One region of the Bradyrhizobium sp. UFLA05-153 genome, then DNA from elsewhere that is predicted to be linked to it. Evidence: riboswitches for the same ligand, from Rfam matches in the RefSeq annotation. Region 1 holds a riboswitch; the other holds the start of a gene.
The links. A riboswitch is a leader RNA that binds a small molecule or an ion and turns the genes downstream of it on or off. The one in region 1 is predicted to bind S-adenosylmethionine.
Positions count from the first base shown of each region.

Region 1 (10,491 bases):
TCACCTCGGACTCCGTCACCTGTTGCAGCTCGTCGGCGGTGCCGACGATGGTGTAGGCGATCAGATGGGGCAGATGGCTGGTGATCGCGAGCACGAGATCGTGATGATCTGGTGTCATGATCTCGACCTTGGCGCCGAGCGCGGCCCAGAACGCGCGCAATCGATCGACGGCGGCTGCGTCGACGCCCTCGGGTGGCGTGAGGATGCACCAGCGATTGATGAACAACTCGGCGAAGCCGGAATCCGGGCCCGAATGCTCGGTGCCCGCGACAGGATGCGCGGGGACAAAATGAATGCCCTGCGGGAGGTGCGGCGCCATGTCCCTGACGATCGCGCCCTTGACCGAGCCGACGTCGGAGATGATCGCGCCCGGCTTCAGATGCGCAGCGATCTCCTGCGCCACGGGGCCGCAGGCGCCGACGGGAATGCAGAGGATGACGAGGTCGGCGTCCTTCACTGCCTCGATATTGGTTGCGACCACGTGATCGACGATGCCGAGCTCGGCGACGCGCGCCCGCGTCCCCTCCGAGCGCGCCGTGGTGACGATCTCATTGGCAAGGCCCTGGAGCTTCGCGGCTCGCGCGATCGAGCCGCCGATCAGGCCGAAGCCGATCAGTGCGACGCGCTGGAAGTGCGGGGCGACGCTCATTTGCCCCCCATGAAGTCGCGCAGGCCTTCGACCACGAGGCGATTGGCTTCCTCGGTGCCGATCGTCATGCGCAGTGAATGGGGCAGGCCGTAGTTCTTCAGTGCGCGCAGCACCAGTCCCCGTTTGGTCAGGAAGGCGTCGGCTTCATCCGAGGTCCTGCCCTTCTCGGCCGGGAAATGGATCAGTACGAAGTTGGCTACGCTCGGCGTGACCTTCAGCCCGAGCTTGCCGATCTCCTCGGTCAGCCAGTTGCGCCAGGTCTCGGTGAATTGCTTCGACATCTGCTGATGCGCGGTGTCCTCGATCGCGGCGACCGCGGCATACATCGCCGGCGTCGAGACGTTGAACGGACCGCGGATGCGGTTCACCGCATCGATGATGTGCGCAGGACCGAACATCCAGCCGACGCGCAGCGCGGCGAGGCCGTGGATCTTGGAGAAGGTGTGCGTCACGACCGTGTTCTCGGTGGTCGCGACCAGCTCGATCCCCATCTCGTAGTCGTTGCGAGACACGTAGTCGCAATAGGCGGCGTCGAGCACGAGCAGCACGTGCGACGGCAGGCCGGCCCGCAGGCGCTTGACCTCGTCGAACGGCAGATAGGTGCCGGTCGGATTGTTGGGGTTGGCGAGCCAGACGAGCTTGGTGCGCGGCGTCACCGCTTTCAGGATGGCGTCGACGTCGGCGGTGAAGTTCGCCTCCGCCGCCACGATGTTCCTGGCACCGTTCGCCATGGTCGCGATCGGGTAGACCAGGAAGCCGTGGGTGGTGGAGATCGCTTCATCGCCCCGGCTGAGATAGGTGTGGGCGAGCAGATTGAGGATCTCGTCCGAGCCGGCGCCGCAGATGATGCGGTCGGGATCGAGGCCATAGATGCGGCCGATCGCTTCGCGCAGCACGCGCGAGGTGCCTTCCGGATAGTCCTCCAGATGCGTCGCCACATGCGTGAACGCCTCGATCGCCTTGGGCGAGGGCCCGAACGGCGTCTCGTTCGCCGACAGCTTGAACACCTTGCGGCCCGGCTCCGGCACCGGGCTCCTGCCGGGCGTATAGGGCGCAATATCGAGAATGCCGGGATTCGGCACGGGGCGGGACATCGTCTACTCCGGAAAGGATGCGGGGCGGCCTCAGGCCACGTCAGATCTGGCCGTCCCGGTCGGGGGCACCGTATAGCGCGTTGCGTGGCCGCCGACGAGAGCCGACGAGCGGACCGAGGCACCGGCCCGGATCAGGGCCATTTTGATCTTCTCGAAGCCGATGCCAGTCTCCGACACCAGCAGCGCAGCGCCGTCGAAGGCGGTATCGGGCACCGCGACGATGTCGGCGAGCGGCGCCAGCGCCCTCGCCGTGTCGGCGTTCCAGCCGGACACGCGCACGCTCCACGTCTGGACCTCCGTGACCATGGCATCGTCGGCGACCCGCGAGATCACGAAGACGGGCAGCGCGGCCGGATGGTCGGCGCGCTCGAGGAAGGGCAGCCGCGCGATGATTTTCGGCGCGCCCTCGGCCTCGAGCTCGCTCCACCATGGCGTGCGGCTCGAGATCGCCGAGACCAGAGCCAAATCACCCTTCGATTTCGCCAACGCCTCGACGGCGGCCTGAGCGCTGAAATGCGGCACATAGGGCGTGGTGAAGCCGAAATGGAATCGCGCCGAATCTCGCATCGCGGACTCGCCGACCGAGACGTCGGCATGCACCGAGAACGGCGCCTGCACATAAGTGAAGGTCGAGATGATGACGCGCCAGATGCTCTCGATCGTGTCGAGCGGCAGGATGCCGCGATGGCGCTCGACGAGGCGGCGCATCATGCTGGCCTCGCGCGCCGGCCGGAAGGCCGAGCCGACCTCCTGCGTCTGCTTCGCCTGGATCAGGCGATCGATGATGTCGCCGCGCTGCATCAGCAGGCGATGCACTTCCTCGTCGATCGCATCGATCTCCTTGCGCAATTCCTGGAGCGATGGTGGCGCGGGCGGACGCTGGGACATATCTGTCGGTCTGTCAGGGGCTCGTGAAGGGCGGATCGGCTGAGCCGGATCCGCCGACGCTATGGGTCTTGATTAGGCAGGATGGACGCCGAAAGCAAAGAGAAATGGCGGCCATTTCGCCTGACATGGCAGGGCCTCATTTGGTTAATCGGCGCCTCGGCTTGACGAATAGCGCGCCAGCAACTAGTTTTTGCCTGTTCCGTGGTCATTTGAGCCGGCCGGCTTGCAGCCACGTTAAAAAACTCGCTAAACAGGCCGGGGACGCATCCGATCCCGGCCGAACCTATCGTTCAGGCCGGGTTTTTCATGGCCTGATGTCAGCGGCGGCTTGAGGGCCGTCGCCAACGAGGTCGATGTCAGATGGTTGGCGTCACGACGGTACCGAGCCCAGCGATCGCCGAGGAGCGCTCGCACGAGGCGGATCATCCGAGCTCGCAGGTTGCGCATTTCGGCGCGGACCAGCCGTTGTCGCTCGATTGCGGGATCGACCTCAGCCCGTTCCAGATCGCCTACCAGACCTATGGCGAGCTCAACGCCGAGCGCTCCAACGCCGTGCTGATCTGCCATGCGCTGACCGGCGACCAGCATGTCGCAAATGTGCACCCCGTCACCGGCAAGCCCGGATGGTGGGAGACCCTGGTCGGGCCCGGCCGTCCTCTTGATCCTCAACGCTACTTCATCATCTGCGCCAACGTCATCGGCGGCTGCATGGGGTCGACGGGACCTGCCTCGCTCAATCCGGCGACGGGCAAGGTGTGGGGCCTGGATTTTCCGATCATCACCATCCCCGACATGGTGCGCGCGCAGGCGATGCTGATCGATCGCCTCGGCATCGAGACGCTGTTTGCGGTGGTCGGCGGCTCGATGGGCGGCATGCAGGTGCTGCAATGGACCGCGGCCTATCCTGAGCGCGTGTTCTCCGCGCTCGCGATCGCCTGCTCGACGCGGCACTCCGCGCAGAACATCGCCTTCCACGAGCTCGGCCGCCAGGCCGTGATGGCCGATCCCGACTGGCACAATGGCCGCTATGCCGATCACGGCATCCATCCGCATCGCGGGCTCGCGGTGGCACGGATGGCTGCGCACATCACCTACCTCTCGGATGCGGCGCTACACCGCAAGTTCGGCCGGCGCATGCAGGACCGCGAGCTGCCGACGTTCTCGTTCGATGCGGATTTCCAGGTCGAGAGCTATCTGCGCTATCAGGGCTCGTCCTTCGTCGAGCGTTTCGATGCCAACAGCTATCTCTATCTGACACGGGCGATGGACTATTTCGACATCGCCGGCGACCATGACGGCGTGCTGGCGAAGGCGTTTGCCGGCGTCAAGACGCGCTTCTGCGTGGTGTCCTTCACCAGCGACTGGCTGTTCCCGACCTCGGAATCGCGCGCGCTGGTGCACGCGCTCAACGCGTCGAGCGCGCGGGTGTCGTTCGCCGAGATCGAGACCGATCGCGGCCACGACGCCTTCCTGCTCGACGTCCCCGAATTCTTCGATATCTCCCGTGCGTTCCTACAATCGGCGGGCAAGGCGCGCGGCCTCAACGGCAAGGGCAGCTGACGATGTCTGTGCAAGAAGTGCTGCCGCTCGACGGCCTTGCGGCTGAACAGGAAGGTCACTACCGCGCCGATCATCTGCTGGTTGCGGAGATGGTCAGGCGCGGCTCGAAGGTGCTCGACGTCGGCTGTGGCGACGGCGACCTGCTGCAGCTCCTGGAAAACCGCGGCATCGACGGCCGCGGCATCGAGCTGTCGCGCGAGGGCGTCAACCGCTGCGTCGCCAAGGGGCTCGCGGTGGTGCAGGGCGACGCCGACACCGACCTCGTCAACTATCCCGACGACGCCTTCGACTACGTCATCCTATCGCAGACGCTCCAGGCGACGCGGCAGCCGAGGGTGGTGCTGGAAAATCTCCTGCGCATCGGCCACCGCGCGATCGTGTCGTTCCCGAACTTCGGTTACTGGAAGATGCGCCTGCAGCTCCTGATCGGCGGCCACATGCCGCGCACGGAGAATCTGCCCGCGACCTGGTACGACACCGCCAACATCCATTTCTGCACCATCAAGGATTTCGTCCAGCTCTGCGACGAGATCGGCGTGAAGATGGAGCGCGCGGAAGCGCTCGATCTCTACGGGCGCCCGTTGCGGCTCAGATTGCCGTGGTGGGTGTGGAATCTGTTCGGCGAACAGGGCGTGTTTCTGCTGAGCCGCGGCGGTGGGAAGTAAAATCAGCTGACCCTCACCCTGAGGAGCGCGCTCTTGGCGCGCGTCTCGAAGGGCGAGGCCACTGGCGGGGCCTTCATCCTTCGAGACGCGCGTTCCGCGCTCCTCAGGATGAGGGGCTGATGCTTACACCTCGTCATTGCGAGCGCAGCGAAGCAATCCAGAGTCTTTCCGCGGAGGGATTCTGGATTGCTTCGCTGCTCTCGCAATGACGGAATATAGGATGATGCCTTCGCTAATTCGCAGCCACTGACCTCGGATCGCGCACCGGCCAGCGCCCCGCTTCCACCAGCGTGACGAACCGCTCCACCGTTTCGTTGAACAGCGCGGGCTCCTCGAGATTGAGGACATGGCCTGACTTCGGAAACATCGCGAGCCCTGCGGCCAGCAGATGCTTCTTCAGGAACAGGCTCGGCCCGACGCAGGGGTCATCCTCGTCGCCGCAGATGATCAGCGCCGGCGTCGCCACGCGCCCGATCGCTTCCGTCATCATGTAGATCGAGGGGCGGCCGCCCTGGAAGCCGCGCATGGTGTTGGCCGAGCCTCTGGAATCGTGCCGTGCCAGCGCGGCATAGAAATCAGCGTGGCCGCGCGGATCCTTCACCAGAAACGGAATCCGGCTCGGCGCCTCGCGCGTGGCCTTGGCGACCTCGAGAGAGCCGAGTGTCTCGAATTGCTCGGCATTGGCGCGGCACTGCTTGCGCCAGGCTTCGAGATTGTCGAGCTCCGAACCGGAGCCGACGCCCGCGAGCGTCATCGACAGCGCGCGCCCCGGCGCGTTGAGGCCGATCTGCAGCGAGGAATATGCGCCCATCGAGAGGCCGACGAGATGTGCGCGATCGATCGAGAGATGGTCGAGCACCGCGAGTGCATCGGTGTAAAAGTGCTTGTAGGTGTAGACCTCGGCCGATGCCGGCACGTCCAACGGCGCATAGCCGCGCGCGGAATAGGTGATGCAGCGGTGGCCGCGCGAGAAGTAGCGCATCTGCGGCTCCCAATTGGAGTAGTCGGCCGCGAACTCGTGCAGGAAGATGATCGGCGTGCCGTGGCCCGCTTCCTCGAAATAGATGCGGACATCATCCCTGGTCGTGGCGTGGGGCATTAACCGTTTCCCTCTTTCTGGGCCGTCGCGTTAAGCATCGCAGTTAATGCTGTGGGCAGCAATGCGGCAGCATCAGACCAGCATCGACACAGGGTCATCGCGGAAATTCCCTGAAGCGAATTTCTGCAATGCCGCATTGTGCCTTGCTCTTGCCACATCTGGACTTTCATACGACGCGCGGATGTCGGCCACCGCACGGGCCGATGGGAATTGGGGGTGTCAACGAAGGATGAAGAATGTTTGAGTTGTTTGCGTTCGGCCGGCTGCGTCACGTCATCGCGCTGGCTCTCTTCTCCGCGGCGTTCGCCGCATCTATCTCTCCAGCATCGGCACGGTCTCATCGTCACAGCGCAGAGCGGCACGCTTACGTGCATCACGCCGCGCACCATGCCGGCAGGTATCATCACTATCGCCACGCGCGCTCATCGCGCTTCGAGCGCGGCGCCGCGCAGTTGGAGGCGAGCGGCTTCGCCAACACCCAGGCCAGCTATGACCCGAGCGCCAACACCAGCGGCATGGCGGGCGACTTCGGCGGTGGCTCGGGCCTCGTCTCCGAGGCGCGCCGCTATCTCGGCGGCAATCCGACCGGCCGCGGCAGTCTGTGGTGCGCGCGCTTCATGAACATGGTGCTCGAGCACACCGGCCATAAGGGCTCCGGCTCCGACATGGCGAGCTCGTTCGCGCATTACGGAACGCGTGTCTCCGGTCCGCAGGTCGGCGCGATTGCGGTAATGTCGCGCGGCCGCGGCGGCCATGTCGGCATCATCACCGGCATCGACGCCAAGGGCAATCCGATCATGATCTCCGGCAATAACGGCAATCGCGTCCGCGAGGCACCGATCTCGCGCGGCCGGATCTATGCCTATGTGATGCCGAACTGATCGATCGTCCCGGCACATTTTCGAACCTGCCGTCGAGCTCGCGCGACCCTAAGGAGGCGCGGGCTTGGCGGTTACCTCCGTCCGCCCTGCGGATCACGGGGTGTACATGGTGTTCGAGAAAGTGACGCGGGCCGTCTTCGACGAGCTTCTGGCGAACGATGGATCGGCAAGGTTTCGGCGGGAGCTTGCCCGTTACGATCTGGGGTCCGACCCACCTGCGCGGGATGATTGTGCCGTGCTTCGCGGGCCGCTCGCAGCATCCGACTTCGTCGACGTGCCGGCCTTCAACACGCTGGTGATGGGCGATCTGACCGTCGACGGCCTGGTCGATCTGGGGAACGCAGGCGCGTTTGATGAAGGCGGGCTGTTCGTCGTGCTCGGCAATGTCGCCTGCACGGTGTTCTCGACGGGCTTTGCCAAGGGGACGTTCATTGACGGCAATCTCGAAGCCGACTCGTTGATCCTGAACGCCTTCGATGACTCCGCGTTGGTGGTGATGGGAAACCTGCGGACCTATTTCTTCTACGGCCGGGACATCTGGGCGGAGGTCGGCGGCAAGGCCGAGATGCACTACGGCGACGGTTATTGCCTGCCGATCGGCTATACCAGTGCCGGTGCCGAGGCGATCGAACCGTTGCATGATCGTGCGACGTCGCTACGCCGGCAAATCTCGACAATACGGACTATATCGAGCCTCACCGCTTCCTGGACCTGATCAGTAGCGGGCGACCAGTTTTCAAGTGAGGCAAGCAGAACTAACGTTCGTCATTGCGTGGAGCGTAGTTGTAGGGTGAGCGAAGCCACTTGTCCGCCGTAGCTCGTAGAGCGAAGGCGGAAACGTGCCCATCACTTCTGCCTGCGTGGAGTGATGGTGGGCACGGCGCGAGAGCGCCTTTGCCCACCGTACGGCAGCTCACACCAGCTTCGGCTCTTCCATCGCGAGCCGATCGCCGATGGCGATCTCGCCATCTGCGATGACCTCGGCATAGATGCCGCAATCCATGTGGCCGAGATGGCGCGACAGCGTCGGCGGGATTTCGAGATCGCGTTCCGCGGTCACAGGATCGACATTCGTCGCCGCGCAGCGCTTGATGCGCTTGACCACCTTCAGCCGCGCATTGCCGATCGCCAGCGTGTGGCCGAGGAGGTCGAGCTCGGACCAGGCCGGCCAGCCCTGAACGTAGAGGTTGCCGCGGAAGCGCAGGGGATGGACGGCAACGCCGCCCAGCATCTTCTCGATTGCATGGACACTGCCGAGATTGATGATGGAGACGACTTTGCTAGCGACATCCGAAAAGTTGTGGTCGCGGCCGGACAGCACTTTTGGCGGCCCGCGCAGCTCGCTCTGGAAATTGCCGGTGAAGTAGGTCTCGATCGCAGCGCGCCCGCTTGCCGTTTCCAGGTCGCCGCTGGCGACGACCTGGCCGTCCTTGCGGATGGTCAAAAGATTGGTCGCGTCCTCAAAGCGGCTGTTGAGGCCGGCCAGGCGCTCATTGCGCATCAGCATCAGGAACTGGGTCTTGGGCATCCATTGCGGCGCCTCCGGATCGAAGCCGCTCGGGCCGTTCTCGATGGCATAGCGGCGGTCGGCGGGCAGGGTCTGGCCGACCCGCAAGGCGACGCGGGACAGGGGCTCGGGCGTGAGGCCTTTGACCGGATAGCGGTAAAGGCCCGTGATCGCGGCAGTCGGGCTGGTCATCATGGCGACTAGTTAACGGATTCCATCTGCTGGCGCCAAGCGGGGCATTTGGCTCACAAATTCGTCGTGCACGAATTTGTGAAGAAGCCTCTTCCGTTCCCGTGACTTGGTTCCCACATCTGCGTCAGGCCGGCGCCAGCGTCGGCTGCTAACGACCGCTTGCTGCTTGAGAAACGTCAATGTGGCCAGCGGAAACCCAATGAAGATGCCATCTGGAGTGCCTTAGAGGGCTCCGGGGGCAGGCCGAGGGAAAGACAAAATGAACATTGAAAAGTACACCGAACGCTCCAGGGGCTTCATCCAGTCCGCGCAATCGCTCGCGATGCGCGAGGGGCACCAGCAGTTTTCGACTCTCCACCTCCTGAAGGTCCTCCTCGACGACAATGAGGGCCTGGCTGCCGGCCTGATCGACCGTGCCGGCGGCAATTCCCGGGCGATTTTGAAGGCGACCGAGGAGGCCCTGAACAAGGTGCCGAAGGTCAGTGGCGGCGGCGCCGGGCAGATCTATCTGGCGCCCGAGCTCGCCCGCACGTTTGATGCTGCCGAAAAGGCCGGCGAAAAGGCCGGCGACAGCTTCGTCACGGTCGAGCGCCTGCTGCTCGGGCTCGCGCTCGAAAAGAGCAGCGACGCCGGCACGATCCTCAACAAGGGCGGCGTGACCCCGCAAAACCTCAACGCCGCGATCGAGGCGCTGCGCAAGGGCCGCACCGCCGACAGCGCGACCGCCGAGAACGCCTATGACGCGCTGAAGAAATACGCCCGCGATCTCACGCAGGCCGCGCGCGACGGCAAGCTCGACCCGGTGATCGGGCGCGACGAGGAGATCCGCCGCACCATCCAGGTGCTGTCCCGCCGCACCAAGAACAATCCCGTGCTGATCGGCGAGCCCGGCGTCGGCAAGACCGCCATCGTCGAGGGCCTGGCGCTGCGCATCGTCAACGGCGACGTGCCGGAAAGCCTCAAGGACAAGAAGCTGCTCTCGCTCGACCTCGGCGCGCTGATTGCCGGCGCAAAATACCGCGGCGAGTTCGAGGAGCGGCTGAAGGGCGTGCTCCAGGAGGTGACCGCGACCGAAGGCACCTTCATCCTGTTCATCGACGAGATGCACACGCTGATTGGCGCCGGCAAGGCCGACGGCGCGATGGATGCGTCCAACCTGCTCAAGCCGGCGCTTGCCCGCGGCGAGCTGCACTGCATCGGCGCGACCACGCTCGATGAGTACCAGAAGCACGTCGAGAAGGATGCGGCGCTGGCGCGGCGGTTCCAGCCGATCTTCGTCAGCGAGCCCTCGGTCGAGGATACCATCTCGATCCTGCGCGGGCTGAAGGACAAGTACGAGCAGCACCACGGCGTGCGGATCACCGATTCCGCGCTGGTGGCGGCGACGACGCTGTCCAACCGCTACATCACCGATCGCTTCCTGCCGGACAAGGCGATCGACCTCATGGACGAGGCCGCCGCGCGGCTGAAGATGCAGGTCGATTCCAAGCCCGAGGAACTGGATTCGCTGGATCGCGAGATCATCCGGCTCAAGATCGAGCAGGAAGCGCTGAAGAAGGAAAGCGATATCGGCTCCAAGAGTCGCCTCCAGGCGCTGGAGAAGGAGCTCGCCGATCTGGAGGAAAAATCGGCGGCGCTGACGGCGCGCTGGAGGGCGGAGAAGAACAAGCTCTCCAACGCCCAGAAGCTCAAGGCCGAGCTCGATGCCCTGCGCGTCGAGCTTGCCAATGCGCAGCGGCGCGGCGAATTCCAGCGCGCCGGCGAGCTGGCCTATGGCCGGATCCCGGAGCTGGAGAAGAAGCTCGCCGATATCGAGGCGCGCGAGGGCTCAGGCGAGATGATGGAGGAGGCGGTCACCGCCAACCACATCGCGCAGGTGGTCTCGCGCTGGACCGGCGTACCCGTCGACAAGATGCTGGAGGGCGAGAAGGAAAAGCTCCTCAAGATGGAGGAGGC
Region 1 is NZ_JBBIAM010000046.1:19,734-30,224, forward strand. Features, by position in the region: gene Q2941_RS25555 (prephenate/arogenate dehydrogenase family protein) at 1-649, opposite strand, end outside; gene hisC (histidinol-phosphate transaminase) at 646-1,743, opposite strand; gene Q2941_RS25565 (chorismate mutase) at 1,774-2,631, opposite strand; SAM riboswitch at 2,823-2,902, shown strand; gene metX (homoserine O-acetyltransferase MetX) at 2,992-4,191, shown strand; gene metW (methionine biosynthesis protein MetW) at 4,194-4,856, shown strand; gene Q2941_RS25580 (alpha/beta fold hydrolase) at 5,089-5,955, opposite strand; gene Q2941_RS25585 (TIGR02594 family protein) at 6,192-6,836, shown strand; gene Q2941_RS25590 (hypothetical protein) at 6,901-7,551, shown strand; gene Q2941_RS25595 (MOSC domain-containing protein) at 7,750-8,538, opposite strand; gene clpB (ATP-dependent chaperone ClpB) at 8,795-10,491, shown strand, end outside.

Region 2 (10,491 bases), on a different contig from region 1:
TCGCTTCGCAACCTGACGCACATTCGGTGTCATCGCCCGACCTCGATCGGGCGATCCGGTATTCCAGAGGCGGTCGAGCCTGAACAATGGGCCGCGGCGTAGTGGTGCCCCGATCAAGCCGGGGCATGACATCGGAGGATGCGGCTACACCCGGAAATGCTTGCTCAGCTTCAGGCCCTGCGCCTGGTAGTTCGAGCCGATGCGCTGGCCGTACATTGCGTCGGGCCGCGCCAGCATCTTCTCGTAGACGAGGCGGCCGACGATCTGGCCGTGCTCGAGGATGAAGGGCACTTCGCGCGAGCGCACCTCGAGTACCGCGCGCGCGCCTTGCCCGCCCGCACCGGCATAGCCGAAGCCGGGATCGAAGAAGCCGGCATAGTGCACGCGGAATTCGCCGACCAGAGGATCGAACGGCACCATCTCCGCGGCGTAGTCCGGCGGCACCTGCACGGCTTCCTTGGAGGCGAGGATGTAGAACTCGCCGGGATCGAGAATGAGGCTGCCGTCGGGACGCGCCGAGATCGGCTCCCAGAAATCCTCGACCGCGTAGCCGGCGCGGCGATCGACGTCGACGACGCCGGTGTGTCGTTTGGCGCGATAGCCGACGAAGCCGCCGCCCTTCTCGCCGGAGAGATCGACAGAGACGGCGACACCGCCGGTGAGATCGGCCTCGTCGATATCGACGAGACGCTCGGTCGCATGCAGCGCCTCGAGCTGGTCAATGTTGAGGATGGCATCGCCGGTGCGGAAGCGCACCTGCGATAGCCGCGAGCCTTCGCTCACCAGCACCGGAAACGTTTTTGGGCTGATCTCGGCATAGAGCGGGCCATGATAGCCCGCGCCGATCATGTCGAAGCGGCGGGTGCCGTCGGCGATCACGCGGGTAAAGACGTCGAGCCGGCCGGTCGAGCTCTTCGGATTGGCGGCCGCGACGATCTCCGGCGGCAGCGCGAGGCTCTCTAGCAGCGGCACGATGTAGACGCAATTGGTCTCCAGCACCGCGCCGTCGGCAAGGCTGAACTCATGCAGCTTCAGCTCATCGATGCGCTCGGCGACGGTCGCGCCCGGCCCGGGCAGGAAGCTCGCGCGGACGCGGTAGGCGATATCGCCGAGACGCAAATCGAGGCTCGCCGGCTGGATCTGGCTTTCGACGAAGTCGTAGGCGGGCAGGATGAGCCCGTCATCCGCCATCGCCGCGATCATGCGGTCGGGCAGAATACCATTGGCGTCGGCGGCGACCGTGAACGTCAACCGGTGGTCCTCATCTCGGGTCAAACGCATCCAAAAATGCGGAAAAACGAACCTTTTACCGCTATCCGATGGATGCCTTGACGAAAAGGGCATGGCGGAATATGAGCATGACTTATCCCGTGGTGATTTGAGCCGGCCGGCTTGCAGCCACGTTAAATAAATCGCTAAACAGGCCGGGGACCTCTGTGATCCCGGCCAGTGGAGATATCCAGGCCGGTTTTTTTTGTGACCATTTGCAAGTGGTCACGTTGGAGGTCCTATGTCGAAGTCCCCGGCGTCCGCCGCGCAATACCGTCCCGAAACCCGCCTGGTCCATTCCGGCACCCTGCGCTCGCAATATGGCGAGACGTCCGAGGCGTTGTTCCTGACCCAGGGCTACGTCTACGCGAGCGCCGAGGAATGCGAGGCGCGGTTCAAGGGCGAAGATCCCGGCTTCATCTATTCGCGCTATTCCAACCCGACGATCGCGATGTTCGAGCAGCGCATGATCGAGCTCGAAGGCGCCGAAGCCGCCCGCTCGGCAGCGACCGGCATGGCCGCGGTGACAACCGCGATCCTGGCGCCCTTGAAGTCTGGCGATCACGTGGTGGCATCAAAGGCGCTGTTCGGCTCGTGCCTCTACGTGGTGCAGGATCTGTTGCCGCGCTACGGCATCGAGACCACGCTGGTCGATGGTCTGGATCTCGACCAGTGGCAGCGCGCGGTCAAGCCGAACACCAAGACGTTCTTCCTGGAGAGCCCGACCAATCCGACGCTCGACGTGCTCGACATCCCGGCCATCGCCGAGATCGCGCACAAGGGCGGCGCACGGCTCGTTGTCGACAACGTGTTCGCCACCCCGATCTGGCAGAGCCCGCTCGCGCTCGGTGCCGATGTCGTGGTCTATTCCGCGACCAAGCATATCGACGGCCAGGGTCGGTGCCTGGGGGGCGTCATCCTGTCGTCGGAAGCCTTCATCGCCGAGCACATCCACAATTTCATGCGCCAGACCGGGCCGTCGATCTCGCCGTTCAACGCCTGGGTTTTGCTCAAGGGGCTGGAGACGCTCGGCGTGCGCGTGCGTGCGCAGACCGACACCGCGGCCCGCGTTGCCGAGGTGCTCGCGAGCCATCCAAAGATCTCGCGGCTGGTCTATCCCGGCCGCGCCGATCATCCGCAGGCGGCGCTGGTGAAGAAGCAGATGCGCGGCGGCTCGACGCTGGTCGGCTTCGAGGTCAAGGGCGGCAAGCAGGCGGCATTCCGCGTGCTCAATGCGCTTAAGCTGGCGAAGATTTCGAACAATCTCGGCGACGCCAAGAGTCTGGTGACGCATCCGGCGACCACGACGCATCAGCGCCTGAAGCCGGAAGACCGCGCTGCGCTCGGCATCAGCGAGGGCTTTATACGCTTCTCCGTGGGGCTCGAGCATGCCGATGATCTGATCGAGGATCTCACCGCGGCGCTGGAGAAGGCGTAACCACGCACTCGAAATCGTAGGGTGGGCAAAGCGAAGCGTGCCCACCACTTCTGCCGACGTTTGAGTTAGATAAAGTGGTGGGCACGGCGCTAACGCGCCTTTGCCCACCCTACGGCAGCTACATCGGCCTATACGTCCGCACGTCGGCAGGCACGTTGACCCCTAACTTGATCTGGCCGACGGAGCGGATGATGTCGTCGCCGAGGAGCTGCGCGAAGCAGGCGTAGCCCCAATCATTCATGTGCAGGCCGTCGGAGATCACGAAACTCTCGACCGGAATGGCCTGCTTCTCGTGCCAGTCGCGCATCACCTCGAAGCGCGGGAAGATCCCGACGTGGCGGAGCTCGGCGACACGGCCGAGCAGCTTCACCATCTTGCCGGCGCTCTCGGGGCGCTCGGTGACGCGCGGCGAATATTGCGGATCGACCAGCACGATGTCGGCATCGCCGGCCGCCTGGATGCGCGTGATGCCGTCCTCGACGAGCTTTGCGGTGTCGCCCGGATCGAGGTTGCGCAGCACCGCATTGGTGCCGACCTGCCAGATCACGAGGTCCGGATGCACGTCGATCACCTCCTTCTGGAGGCGCTTCATCATCTCGGGCGCGTCCTCGCCGCCGACACCGGCGTTGATGACGGTGATGTCGGCAGTCGGATATTGCCGGCGAAGCTGTCCGGCGAGGCGGTTCGGATAGTTGAAATCGGGCGAGCTCGCACCGAAGCCCGCCGTCGACGACGATCCGAACGCGACGATCACGACCGGCTTGCCGGCGACCAGCTTGCCCGCGACATGCGGCAGCGAGCCCATCGATTTCGCGCTGCCCTTGTTCGCGCTGCCCTTGGGCGGCAGGCACGGCACGCGGCTAAAGATGTCGCCGGCGGATTTGGCGACCTGCTTGACCCTGTCAATGGCCCGCGCGGTGAGGCCGCGCTGCTCGGGAAAGTCTTGCTGGCTGGTCGCGGGGGTCGTGATCTGCGGTGCGGGCGCCGGACCAGCGGCCTGTGGGGCCGTCGGCGCGACCGCCACGGCCTGCGCGTGGGCGGGTGACAGCGCCACAGGCATCAGCAGCGCGGCCGCTATGGGCGCAGCCAGCCATGCCGTCAGGCCAAAAGGGCGGAAAGAACTCATTTACGCTGAACCTCAATTTTGCTGCTGGGCCGGACCCAGATGGGCGGCATCGACGACGAACTGCGCCAGCGCCCGGCCAAGGCAATCATGGACCTGTTTCGCCAACTCCGGTCCACGCGACGAATTGAACAGGTCGAACTGCCCCTGATCATTCCATTGACGCATGATCGCGAAACGGTCGAACAGCGGAATATCATGCTCCTGCGCGACCACGCGCATATTATCTAGGTAGGGCGGCACCGAGATCATGGTTTCGGTCCGCGGGCTATACTGCAAGTTCATCAATATAACGTCGGCCCCAGCGTTTTGCAGCGCAGTAACGCCATCCGTGACGGCACCGCGGAACTCATCGGGATCGATGGATCGGATAGCATCCACGGTCCCGGTCTGCCAGATGACCAAAGTAGGCCTTTTCGCTTCCATAAGCTTAACGAAGGTGGATGCGGCCTCTTCTGCGGTCTTCTTGCTCTGTAGTTCTACGGAGACGTGCACCGGTTCCGACGGCAGCTTCTCCTTCAGGATCGCCTGCAGCCGGGCCGGATAGGAGCTCTCTTCCGACGACGGGATGGTGGTCGACCGGCTGCCGACGACCAGGATTTCGAGCGGCTTTTCGCTCTTCACGGCCTCGGCGACCTTCGGGAGCTGGCTTTCGGTGGCGAGCAGATAGGACGGCACCTCGCAGGCCGCAGGCCCTGCGGGAGCTTGAGGCGCAGCATTATCCTCGGCGCGCGCGGAAGGCGCGGCGAGCACACCGCATAGCAGGATCAGGCTCCGGAGAACCTTCGCCTTCATCAGCCCCCTCCCGCCAGATCGGCGTTGCCGACGGCGTTTTTGGTTTTCGAACCGCTCTTGTCAGCCACCTGCTTGTACCACGAAATCACCCAGGCCATGGCCCACATGATCAGGATTCCGCAGAGACTAATCAGCGCATGCATGCCCGGGCCACCGGACACCTCGGCCAGGATGAAATGGCCGGCAAAGGCCAGGAACACGCCGAGGCAGAAGATCTCCAGCGAATGCTGGCCGCAGAGGATCAACGGCCTCAGGAGAGGCGATTTCAGGCCCGGCCAGTCCCGCGGCAGGAAGCGCACGGTGAGCGCGGCCAGCGCCAGGAAATGCGTGAAGCGCAGCACGTCCAGATCGGTCTTGTCGATCGGATACATCCACTGCTCGATCCGCTTCGGCATGAAGTGGGAGAGCTGCGGCACGTACCAGGTCAACGTCACGTAGAACGCCGCGGCCAGATAGGCGATCGAGATCCACATCGTCACGGGTGATGCCAGGATCCGTGACATGCGCCGTGCACCTCCGAGCGCACACCAGGCACCGAACACGAACAGCAATTGCCAGGCCAGCGGGTTGAACGCCCAGAAGCCGTTCGGATAGGCCGAAAAATAGAGATCGAACTCCCAAGTCACCACGTAGAGCACGACCGACAGGCCGAGCGTGAGATCCGGCTTCCATTTCATCAGCCAGAGGATCAGCGGCAGCGCCAGCATCAACACGATGTAGAGCGGCAGCACGTCCATGTTGACGGGCCGGAAGCGCAGCAGCAGCGCCTGCACGATGGTGACGTCGGGCTGCTTGAGGAAATCCATGATGCCCATCTCTTCCGTGTAGAGCGGGTTCTCGAAGCTGGTCGCGACATAGGAGATTTCCGCGAGGAAGATCGTGAACAGGAAGACGTGGGCGACATAGATCTGCCAAACCCGACGCAGGATCCGCGCCGTGGCGATGACGACGCCTGAGTCCAGCATCGCGCGGCCGTAGACGAAGGCCGCGGTGTAGCCGGAGATGAAGATGAAGATCTCGGTGGCGTCGCTGAAGCCGTAGTTGCGGATGGTGAACCAGGTCAGCAGATTTGGCGGCAAGTGGTCGATGAAGATCAGCCACAACGCCAGCCCGCGGAAAAGGTCGAGGCGAAGCTCGCGCTCGCCGATGACGGGCAGCGTGATGGCGGGCGCCGCCGCGCGCGGCTTCGCCTCCACGGTGGACTTGGCATCCGCGGTTCCGGCGACCGGTGATCCCGTCACTTGGTCGGCAATGGTCATCGGGCCAAAACCCTTGCGCAAATCGCAGCGTTTGAGGAGTGTACCGGGCCGGTGGCCTGCTCGCAAAGCGATCGGATCACATTGGGGTGTAACTACGGTGCCAATTCGGGCGGCACGATGTCGCTGACGCCGCGAGCCACGATTGGTTCCCGGCAAGCTTTTCGTTATGATGGCAGCCATGTACCGTGCCGTGACCCGCCAGATCGAAGTGACCGTCGAGCCGAACTTTGTCCCGGAGCAGTCGTCGGCCGAGCGCTCGCGCTACTTCTGGTCCTACACCATCGTGATCACCAATTCCGGCGACGAGACCGTGCAGCTCAAGACGCGGCACTGGATCATCACCGACGCGACGGGGCGGCAGCAGGAGGTTAAAGGCGAAGGCGTGATCGGCGAGCAGCCGATCCTCGCGCCCGGCGAGCGCTACGAATACACCTCCGGCGTCCCGCTCTCGACCGCCTCGGGCTTCATGACCGGCCGCTACCAGATGGTCAACGAAAGCGGCGAGCGATTTGAGATCGACGTGCCGACGTTCTCGCTGGACAGCCCGGACGGCGGCAAGCGGGTGTTGAATTGAGGGGCGGCGAGCTGCGGTATCGCGACTGTAGCTGCCGTAGGGTGGGCAAAGCGAAGCGTGCCCACCATCTCTCCAATCATGCGACAGAAGTTGATGGGCACGCTTCGCTTTGCCCACCTACGATTTCCGAGCGCTTGGCTACGCGTTTTCCACGCCCGCCTCGTGCGGCGTGAATTGATACACCGAGCTGCAGAACTCGCAGGTCACGACGACCTTGTCGTCCTTGACCATCGCGGCACGATCATCCGGCGAAAAGCTCTTCAGCATCGCTGCCACCGCATCGCGCGAGCAGGAACATTCCGCCTTCAGACCGTGCGGCTTGAACACGCGCACGCCGCGCTCGTGGAAGAGGCGGTACAACAGCCGCTCGCCGGAGAGATCGGGATCGATCAGCTCGACGTCCTCGGCCGTGCCGATCAGCGAGCGCGCCTCGACCCAGGCATCGTCCTCGGCGACGGTATGCGGCGTGGTGCCTTCGGGCGCGTCACCGGGATGCAGGTCGGCCTGTCGCGCGCGCTCCGGCGCCTTCGGCAAGAACTGCATCAAGAGACCACCGGCGCGCCAGCGGTGCTTGCCGCCGTCGCTCGAGCGCCATTCCTCGCCGACGGCGAGGCGCACCTGGGTCGGGATCTGCTCCGAGCGCAGGAAGTACTCATGCGCGGCGTCTTCCAGGCTGCCGCCGTCGAGCGCGACGAGGCCCTGGTAGCGGCTCATATCCGCGCCCTGGTCGATGGTCATGGCGAGATGGCCGCGACCGAGCAGCGAGCCGGAGTCCTTCGCCTCGCCGAGCCGCGAGGCGTCGTAGCGGGCATAGGCGCGCAGGCGGTCGGGTGCCTTGAAGTCGACCACCAGGAATGACACCGGGCCGTCAGTCTGCGCCTGAAGAATGAAGCGACCTTCGAATTTCACCGCCGAGCCGAGCAGCGTCGTCAGCACGATGGCCTCGCCAAGCAGCTTGCCGACCGGCGCGGGATAATCGTGCTTGGTGAGGATATCGTCGAGCGTGGGCCCGAGCCGGGTCAAGCGCCCGCGCACGTCGAGCGCATCGACCTCGAAGGGCAGCACGGCATCGTCGACGGGAACGGAAGACGGCGCGCGAACCGGGCTTTCGGGCCCGGCTTTGATGTCAGGGGATTGGGAGACCATGGCGCTCTATCTGGGGTCGGAGGAGGTGAAATGGAAGGGGTGACGAGACGCTCCGTTTCGGATGCAGAATGGATCGTACACAGCACACCATATTCGGTGTCGTCCCCGATCTGCGCTCCGCTTCGCTGCGCTTGTCCGAGACGACGACCAACGTTAGGGCGAAAGCAGCGCCACGCCGCCATCGCCACGGCACTGTCGTCCGCCAGGACGACGATCCAAACCTACTTCACCGCGTCAAAGCACCAGGCCAAAATGCCCTTCTGCGCGTGCAGGCGGTTTTCGGCCTCGTCGAACACGACGGATTGCGGGCCGTCGATCACCTCGTCGGTAACCTCCTCGCCGCGATGGGCGGGCAGGCAGTGCATGAACAGCGCATCGGGCTTGGCGAGCGACATCAGCTTGGCGTTGACTTGGTAGGGCTTGAGCACGTTGTGGCGGCGCTCGCCTTCCTTGTCGCCCATCGAGACCCAGGTATCGGTGACGACGCAATCGGCGCCGCGCACCGCGGCTTCCGGATCGGTACCCAGCATGATCGGAGCGCCCGTCGCCTTCACCCAGTCGCGCATGGCCTTTTTCGGCGCGAGCTCCGGCGGGGTCGCGACATTGAGGTTGAACTTGAAGCGCTCGGCGGCATGCGCCCAGGAGGCGAGAACGTTGTTGTCGTCGCCGGTCCAGGCCACCGTCTTTCCTTCGATCGGCCCCCGATGCTCCTCATAGGTCATGAGGTCGGCCATCACCTGGCAGGGATGCGAACGCCGCGTCAGCCCGTTGATGACGGGCACGGTCGCATTCGCCGCGAGCTCGAGCAGCGCATCGTGATTGAGGATGCGGATCATGATGGCATCGACATAGCGCGACAGCACGCGCGCGGTGTCGGCGATGGTCTCGCCGCGGCCGAGCTGCATCTCGGCGCCGGTGAGCATGATGGGCTCGCCGCCGAGCTGGCGCATGGCGACATCGAACGACACCCGCGTCCGCGTCGACGGACGCTCGAAGATCATCGCCAGCGTCTTGCCTTCGAGCGGCTTGACCGGCTGATGCGCCTTCTGCTTCGCCTTCATGGCGGAGGAAGCGGCGAGCATGCTCTTGAGCTCCGACAGCGGCAGCTCGTTGATGTCCAGGAAGTGCTTGGGCGTCTTGCTCATCAGCCTGCCGCCCGTGCCTTGAGATTTGATTCGATCGCCGTGCAGGCGCGCTCGAGCCGCGCGACGCCCTCCTCGATCTCCGCCTCGGTGACGATCAAAGGCGGCAGGAAGCGCACCACATTGTCGCCGGCGCCGACGGTGAGCAGCTTTTCGTTGCGCAGCGCGGTGGCGAGATCGCCGGAGGGCACGACGGCCTTGAGGCCGATCAAAAGCCCCTCGCCGCGCACCTCGCTGACGACATCGGGATGGCGGTCGATCACGGAGGCCAGCTTCTGCTTGAGCAGCAGCGACATCTTCTGCACGTGATCGAAGAAACCGGGCTTGAGCATGACGTCGAGCACGGCGTTCGCCGCGGACACGGCGAGCGGATTGCCGCCGAAGGTCGAGCCGTGCGAGCCAGGCGTCATGCCTGAGGCGGCTTCGGCGGTCGCAAGGCACGCGCCGATCGGAAAGCCGCCGCCGAGTGCCTTCGCAAGCGACATCACGTCGGGAGTCACGCCGAGACGGCGATGGGCAAAGAGATCGCCGGTGCGGCCCATGCCGGTCTGCACCTCGTCGAAGGCAAGCAGAAGACCATGCTCGTCGCAGAGCTGGCGCAGCGCGCGATAGAAGGCGGGAGGAGCCGAGCGTACGCCGCCCTCGCCCTGGATCGGCTCGATCAGGATGCCTGCAGTCTGTGGGCCGATCGCCTTCTTGACGGCTTCGAGGTCGCCATGCGGCACCTGGTCAAAGCCGTCGAGCTGCGGGCCGAAACCTTCGAGATATTTTGCCGAGCCGGTCGCCGCGAGCGTTGCCAGCGTGCGGCCATGGAAGGCGCCCTCGAAAGTGATCATGCGGTAGCGCTCGGGATGGCCCTTGGAGGCGTGATAGCGGCGCACCACTTTGATTACGCATTCCATCGCCTCGGCGCCCGAATTGCAGAAGAACACGAAGTCCGCAAAGCTCTCGTTGCAGAGCCTGACTGCCAGCTTCTCGCCGTCCGGGCTCTGGAACAGGTTCGACATGTGCCAGAGCTTCGTGGCCTGCTCCTGCAAGGCCTTGACCAAAGCGGGATGTGCATGGCCCAGCGCATTCACGGCGACACCCGAGGTGAAATCGAGATAGCGCTCGCCATTGGTCGCGACCAGCCAGCAGCCTTCGCCGCGCTCGAAGCCGAGCTCGGCCCTGGCGAAAACGGGAAGCAAATGCGTCGCGGCGCTTTTGGTCATGACGGTCACTTGAATGTTGAGGCTGGCTCACGAGACTGCCTTGCGCAGCGCATCGTTGACCTGCCCGGAAAACGAAACGTGCCGCCTTTTAAGGGCGGCACGTGTCACCATTTTATGCTTGGAAAAACCGCTGTCAATGCCGCCAGAAGGCCCTGCAAGGCGTGCGGCCGTAGTCTTGCGGTGGCATTTTTGAGTTCTTTTAGCGACGGAACATGTGGACGCGGAGCCGCAGACTCTTGCGCGGGAGTCACGCCATATTGTAGCGTTTCCCCTGTCAGATACGACATCTCGTGCAGCAGTTCTGATCCTCTTAGTCCTCATGTACCGGCGTAGCGTTCAGGTGCGTTTTCGCGCCCGGCGAGCCTTAAGGGATTCTGGCGGCACGGGTTTTTCGAGGCTTAGACATCGCCACGCGGCCCCAAGGGATTGGCAGGCGCGCGGCGAGGGGAAGGGTGCAATGACGGTTTTGACCTGGTCCGACGATCGCGTCGAGCAATTGAAAAAGCTCTGGGAAGCCGGGCTTTCGGCCAGCCA
Region 2 is NZ_JBBIAM010000072.1:16,565-27,055, forward strand. Features, by position in the region: gene Q2941_RS32600 (2'-deoxycytidine 5'-triphosphate deaminase) at 145-1,281, opposite strand; SAM riboswitch at 1,361-1,440, shown strand; gene Q2941_RS32605 (O-succinylhomoserine sulfhydrylase) at 1,511-2,707, shown strand; gene Q2941_RS32610 (SGNH/GDSL hydrolase family protein) at 2,826-3,833, opposite strand; gene Q2941_RS32615 (SGNH/GDSL hydrolase family protein) at 3,846-4,625, opposite strand; gene Q2941_RS32620 (OpgC domain-containing protein) at 4,625-5,884, opposite strand; gene apaG (Co2+/Mg2+ efflux protein ApaG) at 6,063-6,458, shown strand; gene Q2941_RS32630 (Hsp33 family molecular chaperone) at 6,597-7,604, opposite strand; gene argF (ornithine carbamoyltransferase) at 7,826-8,749, opposite strand; gene Q2941_RS32640 (aspartate aminotransferase family protein) at 8,749-9,957, opposite strand; gene Q2941_RS32645 (GcrA family cell cycle regulator) at 10,415-10,491, shown strand, end outside.
Region 2: another riboswitch for S-adenosylmethionine. It lies ahead of Q2941_RS32605 (O-succinylhomoserine sulfhydrylase); the one in region 1 lies ahead of metX (homoserine O-acetyltransferase MetX).